Regions from separate parts of the Marinobacter sp. AN1 genome, predicted to be linked through region 2. Evidence: predicted binding sites of a transcription regulator. Region 2 holds the regulator's gene; the other holds the start of a gene.

The links. Region 2 encodes LexA, which represses DNA repair genes until DNA is damaged. Its sites were predicted from a motif close to CTGTNTNNNNANACAG; they were not measured.
Region 1: a site for LexA is predicted at 2,392-2,407, ahead of recA (recombinase RecA). Genes of this name have one in related genera too.

The regions. Positions count from the first base shown of each region.
Region 1 covers NZ_CP110342.1:1,616,499-1,621,000, forward strand. The annotation lists gene mutS (DNA mismatch repair protein MutS) at 1-1,657, opposite strand, end outside; gene LJ360_RS07415 (CinA family protein) at 1,832-2,329, shown strand; gene recA (recombinase RecA) at 2,453-3,505, shown strand; gene LJ360_RS07425 (flavodoxin family protein) at 3,531-4,001, shown strand; gene LJ360_RS07430 (hypothetical protein) at 4,063-4,347, opposite strand.
Region 2 covers NZ_CP110342.1:2,838,293-2,842,794, reverse strand. The annotation lists gene LJ360_RS13065 (SIMPL domain-containing protein) at 1-464, opposite strand, end outside; gene LJ360_RS13060 (gamma-glutamyl-gamma-aminobutyrate hydrolase family protein) at 457-1,233, opposite strand; gene LJ360_RS13055 (amidoligase family protein) at 1,226-2,221, opposite strand; gene lexA (transcriptional repressor LexA) at 2,438-3,055, shown strand; gene LJ360_RS13045 (cell division inhibitor SulA) at 3,109-3,528, shown strand; gene LJ360_RS13040 (hypothetical protein) at 3,547-3,807, opposite strand; gene LJ360_RS13035 (DUF6586 family protein) at 3,834-4,307, opposite strand.

The sequences.
Region 1 (4,502 bases), 1.2 Mb from region 2:
CCAGGGCCTGGGCGCTGTCCTGCAGCTGGGGCAGCTGTTCGGCCAGGCGTTCCAGCAGTTCGTCGTAAAGACCCTTTTCCCTGGCCAGGGCGCGGCTCTTTGCGCTCAGTGCCTTGTCCTCAAATTCCTTGAGCTCTGGCGTGATAAACCGCTCGGCATTTTTCAGGGTCTGGCGGCGGATGTAGTCAACCGGGGCCTGGTCGGACTGTGCCCGGCTAATCTCGATGTAATAGCCGTGAACCCGGTTGTAGCCCACCTTCAGGGTGCTGATACCGGTACGTTCGCGCTCACGGGTTTCCACGTCCAGCAGGTACTGGCCAGCGTTCTCACTGATATTTCGAAGCTCATCAAGCTCCTCATCATAGCCTTCCCGGATCACGCCGCCGTCCCGTATCACTACCGGTGGGTTGTCGATAACGGCGCGTTCCAGCAGGTCGCTCAGTTCCGGATAGTCGCTGATGCTGGTTGCCAGCCGAACCACGTGGTGGGAGTTGACCGGGGTCAGCGCCTGCTGAAGGTCGGGCAGGGCCGAGAAGGCATCCCGCAACCGGGCCAGGTCACGGGGCCGGGCCGAACGCAGGGCAACTCGCGCCAGGATACGCTCGATATCGCCCACCCGTTTGAGCAAGTCATGCACGGGCTCATAGTGGAAGCCATCCAGCAAGGCGGCCACGGCATGCTGGCGCTGTCGCACCTGGTCTGCATCCCGCAGCGGACGGTTCAGCCAGCGCCGCAGCTGTCTGGCGCCCATGGCAGTCGCGGTACGGTCCATGACCCAGGCCAGGGTATGTTGGTGACCACCCAGCAGGTTGGTGTCGATCTCCAGGTTGCGGCGACTGGTGGCGTCCAGTACCACCGCGTCTTCCCGGCGTTCCCTGGTAAGCTTGCGGATGTGCGGCAGGGCAGTGCGCTGGGTTTCCCGGGCATATTGCAGCAGGCAGCCGGCGGCGCAGATGGCCAGGGTCAGGTCTTCGCAGCCGAACCCGGTCAGGTCCCTGACCTGGAGTTGCTGGGTCAGCAAGCGGTGGGCCGTGTCGCCTTCAAACAGCCAGGGGCCCTGGCGTCTGACTCCGCTGAGACCTTCGAGTACATCCTGGTAGGGGAAGTCTTCGCTGATCAGCACTTCCGCCGGGCTCAGTCGCTGGATTTCCTCCTGCAGGGCATCGACCCCCGAAATCTCCGAAACCGCGAAACGCCCGCTGGAAATGTCCAGGGTGGCGATACCAAAGCCGCCGCGACTGTGATGGATCGCCAGCAGGAGGTTGTCCCTGCGGTCCTCGAGGAACGCTTCGTCACTCAGGGTACCGGGGGTGATAATGCGTACCACCTTGCGTTCTACAGGACCCTTTGCGGTAGCGGGATCACCAACCTGTTCGCAGATGGCGATAGACTGACCGGCCCGGACCAGCCGGGCGATGTAGTTTTCCGCCGCATGGTAGGGCACCCCGGCCATGGGGATAGGGCTCCCCCCGGACTGACCCCGGGCGGTCAGGGTGATGTCGATCAGCTCAGCCGCCTTCCGGGCATCCTCATAGAACAGCTCGTAGAAATCCCCCATACGATAGAACAGCAGTTCATTGGGGTGTTCGCCCTTGATCTTGAGATACTGGCGAATCATGGGAGTATGCTGGGACTGGTCTTTCTGGGCTGCCGACATGAAAACGTCCGGTTAAAGTTGTGCGGTCTCTGTCTGGAGTCTGTTTACTGCCCGTGTAGAATCGGACAATCACCGGCCAGTATTCTGTCCGGGTGTGCGCAAACCAGGGGAGGCCCGGGCAGGCCACCGGATTGTAAGAGAAACGGCCAGCGGATGAAATGAGGAGGTGTGTGAATGCTCAGGGAAACAACGCTTCAACAAACGGTTCAGCAGCTCGGTGATCTGCTCTCCCTGAGGGGGGAGACCGTCGTGACCGCCGAGAGCTGCACCGGCGGCTGGCTGGTCAAGGCGCTGACAGACCGGGCCGGTTCGTCAGCCTATGTCCTGGGGGGGCTGATCACCTATAGCAATAGTATGAAATGTGACCTGCTGCAGGTTCCCTCTTCAGTTCTCGCGGAGCATGGCGCCGTCAGTGAGCCGGTAGTGCGGCAGATGGTGGCGGGTGCGGTGAGGGCCAGTGGCGCCGACTACGCTATCGCCACCAGCGGTGTTGCCGGCCCCGGCGGGGGCAGCGAGGACAAGCCGGTAGGTACGGTCTGGTTTGCCTGGGGGTCGCCGGGCACTGGTATTGTCGCCCAGTGCTGTCATTTCGAGGGTGATCGGGATGCGGTGCGCCGCCAGAGTGTGGTCTATGCCCTGCAGGGCCTGCTTGATTACCTGCAGAAGCCGTAAACGACTGATACGGCGGGTTTCCCTGAAAGGGGTTGGTCTGCTGTCGCGACTGTGTTTTAATACTGTTCAAGTATACAGTAACCGGCCCGGGCAGACGGCCAGGACTATTGAGGGTTTGTACCGATGGAAGATAATCGCAAGAAAGCACTGAACGCCGCGCTAAGCCAGATTGAGCGCCAGTTTGGCAAGGGTGCCGTCATGAAGATGGGCGATCAGCCCCGTGAAGCCATCCCGGCGGTTTCCACCGGCTCACTCGGGCTGGATGTAGCCCTGGGTATTGGTGGTCTGCCGTATGGCCGGATTGTGGAAATCTATGGCCCGGAGAGCTCCGGTAAGACCACGCTGACCCTTCAGGTGGTCGCAGAGGCCCAGAAGCAGGGCAAGACCTGTGCATTTGTCGACGCCGAGCATGCGCTGGACCCGATCTATGCGGAAAAGCTGGGTGTTAACGTAGACGATTTGCTGGTCTCCCAGCCGGACACCGGTGAACAGGCCCTTGAAATTGCCGATATGCTGGTCCGCTCTAATGCCGTTGACGTGATTATTGTCGACTCGGTAGCGGCACTGACGCCAAAGGCGGAAATCGAAGGCGAGATGGGCGACAGCCACGTTGGTTTGCAGGCCCGCCTTATGTCACAGGCACTGCGCAAGCTGACCGGTAACGTCAAGCACGCCAACTGTCTGATGGTCTTCATCAACCAGATCCGCATGAAAATCGGCGTCATGTTTGGCAGTCCGGAAACCACCACCGGTGGTAATGCACTCAAGTTCTATTCTTCCGTCCGCCTGGATATCCGCCGCATCGGATCTGTAAAGGAAGGCGACGAAGTCGTGGGCAACGAGACCCGGGTGAAAGTCGTCAAGAACAAGGTGTCGCCGCCCTTCAAGCAGGCTGAATTCCAGATCATGTACGGCAAGGGCATTTACCATATGGCTGAAGTGCTGGATATGGGCGTGAAGGAAGGCTTCGTGGATAAGTCGGGCGCCTGGTATGCCTACAAGGGTGACAAGATCGGTCAGGGCAAAGCTAATGCTGCCAAGTTCCTGGAAGAAAACCCTGAGGTGGCAACCGAGATTGAGACGGCTATCCGTGAAAAGCTGATGCCCAAGCCGGTGCCCAAAGAGAAAGCGGTTGCCGAGGCAACGGCAGAAGAAACCAACGACGAACTGCTCTGATTATCCGGCAGGCAAGGAGCTTCCTGTGGGGGATTCCAGAAAGCTGCTGATCGTAGCCCACGCCCCGTCGCCAAATACCTGCAAGCTGCGGGATGCGGTGGAGGAGGGCGCCAGGCACCCGGACATCGAGAATGTCGACGTCCGGGTACTTGCTCCGCTCGACGCGGGGCCAGACGACGTGTTGTGGTGCGATGCCATTTTGCTCGGCACCACAGAGAACCTGGGTTATATGAGCGGCGCCCTCAAGGACTTCTTTGATCGCAGTTATTATCCCTGCCTGGATAAAACCCAGGGATTACCCTTCAGCTTTTATGTTCGTGCCGGCCACGACGGTACGGGTACCCGCCGGGCAATCGAAAGCATTACTACGGGGCTGCGTTGGCGCCAGGTGCAGGAGCCACTGCTGTGTCGGGGCGAGTATCGAAATGAATTCGAGGATCAGTGTCGGGAGCTGGGCATGACGCTGGCAGCCAGCCTTGATGCCGGCCTGCTTTGATAACACCCGGTAGTCTCCCCGGGTTGTCTGTTCGGCAAGTCAGGGTTTCGCCACATGCCGCTCAGGCATTGGTACTGATATTGCGCCCCCGACGATCTTCCAGGTCAGCAGGCTGACGGGTCCTCGGGTTCAGCAGCAAGGGCCGTCGCCGGCTGCCTTTGCGACGGCGCTCCTGCCCCTTGAAGGGTAGTTGCCGGCGACGACGGTCCGGCTGTACCCGACGATCTGTTACCGGCTCCTCAGGTGTTGGTCGGGCGTCTTCTACTCGCACGACCTCCTTTGCCGGGACCTTTCTCGGTTGCTCCAGTGCTGAAAGCGAATGAGTCAGCGTTTTCAGAATGTCCACAAGTCAGTCTCCCTGTGAAAACTCTCCCGGCGCTCCTGGCCGACAACGGAAAGTGGGCTGTTGCATCGGTTTGTCAGATTTGACCTTCAACTCGGTTATCGGCGGCACCTGGTCAACCTTTAGTCAAAAACTGTGTGCTGCTCCACAGCTCAGCG
Region 2 (4,502 bases):
AACTGGTGCTGGCCCAGGCTGTAGTTCATTCCCAGATTCTGGGCTTTCTCCAGTACCGGGTTGAGCAGGTCCAGGTCGTGGATCTCGAATGTGATGGTCTGGCTGGCCACGGCAATGGTTTGCGGCTCTTCGTCCTGGCTGTTTCCGTCCCGGACTGGCCGTGGTGGTTCCCGGCGCTGGTACAGGTGGGCTGAGGCGTCGCTGTAATCCACCAGTTCCCCCCGTATGTCTTCGATGGCGTCACGCCACTGTTCCATGGTGGACCGGACCTGCTCCAGCGCCTTGTCGGCGTCCGGGTGTTCTGCATTGATGGAGAAGCTGAGCCTGGCACTGTCCGGCATATAACGCACCTGGCCCTCACCACTCAGGCTGACTTCGGGAGTATCGGCAAGTGCTGCGCCGGCTGGTAGCATCAGGGCCAGCATTACCGGGCTGAAGATTCGACGAAAAGGGTGGTCACTCATGGTCTGTTCCTTCTGACGTTGGCGGCGGGCCTTCGGGTTCCGGGTATTCACCCCGGGTCAGGCGGGCCAGTTTCAGTTGTTCGGCGGTGCGTACAAAGTCCCGGAATATGCGGCGGTGTACGCCGTGGTAGAGCAGGTACTCCGGGTGCCACTGAACACCCATCAGCCACTGCCCGTGGGTATTCTCGATGGCCTGCACGAACAGGTCATTGTCCACGGCGCTGACCTTCAGTCCACTGCCCAGCCATTGGATGGCCTGGCTGTGGATGCGGTTGGCGCCGATTTTCCGGGTACCGGCAATACGCCCCAGTCGGGTAGGCTCCACGATGCCCACCGGTTGCAGGGGTAGTAACAGCGGTCGATGGCGGGTTTTAACCCGCAGTGGCGTCACATCCTGGCACAGGGAGCCGCCCCGGAAGACGTTGATCAGCTGCGCGCCCCGGCAGATACCCAGTACCGGCAGGTGCAGCCGCTCCGCTTCGGTCAGCAGGACCTGGTCGGTACTGTCCCGCAGCCGGTCATAGCGCGCATTGATGGTTGGCTGTTGGCCATAGAGTTCCGGATGGATATGACTGCCACCGGACAACACGATGCCATCAAGCAGCGAGACATCGACCTTGCTACCGGGCCTGATGTAGTGGGTATGGGCTCCATAGAGCCTCAGCCCCAGGGCAATCAGTCGGTCTGCCGTACGTTTTCGGGACGGGCCGCTGATGCCGATGGTGAGGCCGGGTACTTCCTGTTCCGCGGCGTTATCGGTTTCAGACATAACCCCGGTTCTCCAGCCAGTGCTGGCAGCGGGTACGCCAGGTGCTGGTGAGGTTACGGAACGACAGGGTGCGGCTCTCCCGGAACAGGTCGTTCAGCTCCTGTTGATGTTCAGGGTTGGCGACAACCTGCTCCAGCACGACCCAGTCGTTCCAGACGGTGGAGAAGTGCCAGCGGGGGTTGTCGATGTCGCAGTCCGGGAGCCGGTAATGCAGGGTAGGGCGGGACTTGATGCGAGGGTCTTCCACATATTCTGCCAGCAGGTCCGCGTTGATATGGGCAAACAGTGGCAGCAGGTCGAGGGCCCGGTTGCGGGTAGGATTATCCTTCAGGTAATCCCGCATCAGGGTTTCCATATCCGGCGAATAGCCTTCTGCGACCAGCTTGTCGACGTATTTGCTCGCCCAAGGTTCAATGTAGGTGGTTACCTTGCGACTGAAGTCCAGCTGGTGACGGCCCTTCAGCCAGTCATACAGTGCCGCGAATGTCTGCAGGTAGCGGCGCAGTGTGTCTGCGTCCAGCGCAGGCAATTCGGGATTCAGCTGCAGGCCGAAGGCATAGAGAATGGCCTCACGGCTGCCTACGGCCCCGGCTTCCCGGAGGTGATCCACCAGGGCCTCAATGGTCTCCAGTGCCTCGAACGGGATGGGGGGCGAGACGATTTCCAGTGGCACCAGCCGCTCAGCCGCATAGTCAATAACGTCCATGGCATGGCCGCCCAGCTCGCGCAGGGACTCCGGCACCCTGTGGTCCTGAAGGTCCAGGTCCTTGATCGGGTCAGAGTCCAGTTCGACAGTGAACTCCCCCAGCGGCGAATCAATCCGGCTGACGTAGCGGCTGGCGGTGCTGGCCTTGCCGCCCAGCAGGTCGGCCGTCAGCGCTACCAGTTTTTCGTAGCCCAGGCCCGATATCTCGATTTCCACGCCCACCCGACGTTTTTCACCCTCGTCGGTCGTTAGCACATCGGGCATCTGGCAGCGCTCTGGCATGTATTCTTACTCCCTGAAAGTGGCACCGGATTGAGGTCAGTACGTCAATGTAACAGCTTCCCGGCCCGCTGGAAAAAACCTTGGTAACAGTTCACCTGTGCACCGCAGGCAGTTGTGCGGGGGTAAAAGTCGTGTCGGGGTTTACACTGGATAGAATACTGTATAAAGTTGAGTTACTGTATATAACACCAGCACTAGCCACGAGGGCCACTGCTCATGAAACTCACTGCGAGACAAAGCCAGGTACTGGACATCATCCGTCGTCACGTGGATGAAACCGGGTATCCGCCCACCCGTGCGGAGATTGCTGAAGAGCTGGGCTTCCGTTCGGCCAATGCTGCCGAGGAGCATTTGCGAGCACTGGCTCGCAAGGGTGCCATCGAAATGGTGCCGGGTACCAGCCGTGGCATACGCCTGCCGGAAGAAGAGCAGGACCCGGGGCTGCCGGTCATCGGCCAGGTGGCGGCTGGTAGCCCCATCCTTGCCCAGGAACACATCGAGGACTATTGCACCCTGCAGCCGGAGTTCTTCAACCCGTCTGCCGATTACCTGCTGCGGGTGCGGGGCATGAGTATGAAGGATATCGGAATACTCGATGGTGACTTGCTGGCAGTGCACCGTACCCAGGATGTCCACAACGGCCAGGTGGTGGTAGCCCGTGTTGGCGAGGAAGTCACGGTCAAGCGTTACCGGCGGGAAGGCCCCCAGGTTTACCTGGTGGCGGAGAACGAAGACTTTGAGCCGATTGTCGTCGACCTGCGGGAGCAGGAGCTGGTCATTGAGGGCCTCGGGGTTGGCGTGATTCGACAGTCCGACCTGCACCAGGTGCATTGATTGTTCAGGCTGGTGCCATCCGGTGTCAGCCCGTAGTATTCCGGGAGGAAGTCATGGAACAGCTGGGTTTGAGTGTAAACACAGAGTTGCTGCCGGTCGCCGAACCGGCACCGGAACCGCGTGGAAACGTGACCGAGGTAATTCTGCCGCCGGGGCAGGTAGAAAACTTCCAGTTGTTGTTGCCCATGCTGACCCAACTGAACCAGGAGCGGCGCTGGCTGGCCTGGATCGACCCGCCCCAGGAGCTGGTCAGCAAGTGGCAGACCATGCATGGAATTGTTGCCAGCGAGCTGCTGGTGCTGAGGTCAAGCCGCGACTATTCCGCTTTTGAGCTGGCAGAGCGGGCATTAGGGGCTGGTACCTGCCATGCGGTGGTAATGTGGACCACCCGGTTGTCGAATCGGGATTTCGGGGCGCTGGAGCAGGCATCTGCCCGCGGCCAGAGCCACGGGGTGATTCTGCGGTGCCGCTAATGACGCAACGTTGCCTGGTTAGTGCAGGGTGTGGTGGGCGTGCAGTTCGAAATCCTCCGGGTCGGCATCTTCCCAGTCTACAGCATCGTTGATGTGGCTCACGGCCTGGATGCCGGCGTCGATCATGGCGCGGGCAACGGTCATGTCGCGGTTTTCCATCAGCTCACGGGCTTCCTGGGAAAACGAGATCTTCACCAGCGGGGCCGACTCATCGTCCACACGCTTGAGCGCATAGTCGCCGTCGCTCAGTTGTACAATTTCAAAGAATGAAGGTGACATAGAATCCTTACATCAAGCCCGGGCTGCTACCATTCAGCATGGCGCTCGCCCAGGTCTGTCATGAATGCTTTCATGGCTGCCAGGGTTTCCAGCAGGCCGTCCGCAGAGCGATCGGGCCCGGCAGCCGTCGATACAGCGATAATATTCTCTTCCGATACCGTTTTCTGCTGCCGCGGAGGCTCGCTCTGGGCGACCTCCAGCTGCTCCAGGTGGTTCAGCCAGCTACCCGGGGTGCGGGCCAGGTCAGTCAACAGCTCAGCGTCCGGCGTATCGGCGATGAGTGTGGTCAGCTCTTCCACGGTGGCTGGCGTCGCCCGGTTTTGCTGGTGATAGCGGGCTACCAGGGCAAACATCAGTTTGCGAGCCCGCAAAGCCAGCTCAATAGCCCCCTGCAACGTGGCTTCCCGATCAGTGGCGGAAGCCTGCTTACGGGACAGTCCGGCCAACTGGGTTGCCAGGTAGAGCTTCTGTGACACCAGTGTCTGCCACTGTGCTGACATGGCTGGCTGTACCTCGTCGGATGAATCGCTGATTAACGGGGTATCTTACCAGAATCTGTGTGCAATTTCTTCCGCTTTCTGGCGCTGGCACGCGGCTGCGTGTGGCATTGTTTCGCCTGGCTCCCCATGGCCAGGCAGCGACTTTGTAGCGCCGTGGCCTGTATACTCGAACGAAGCTGCCTGAATTGGATAAGC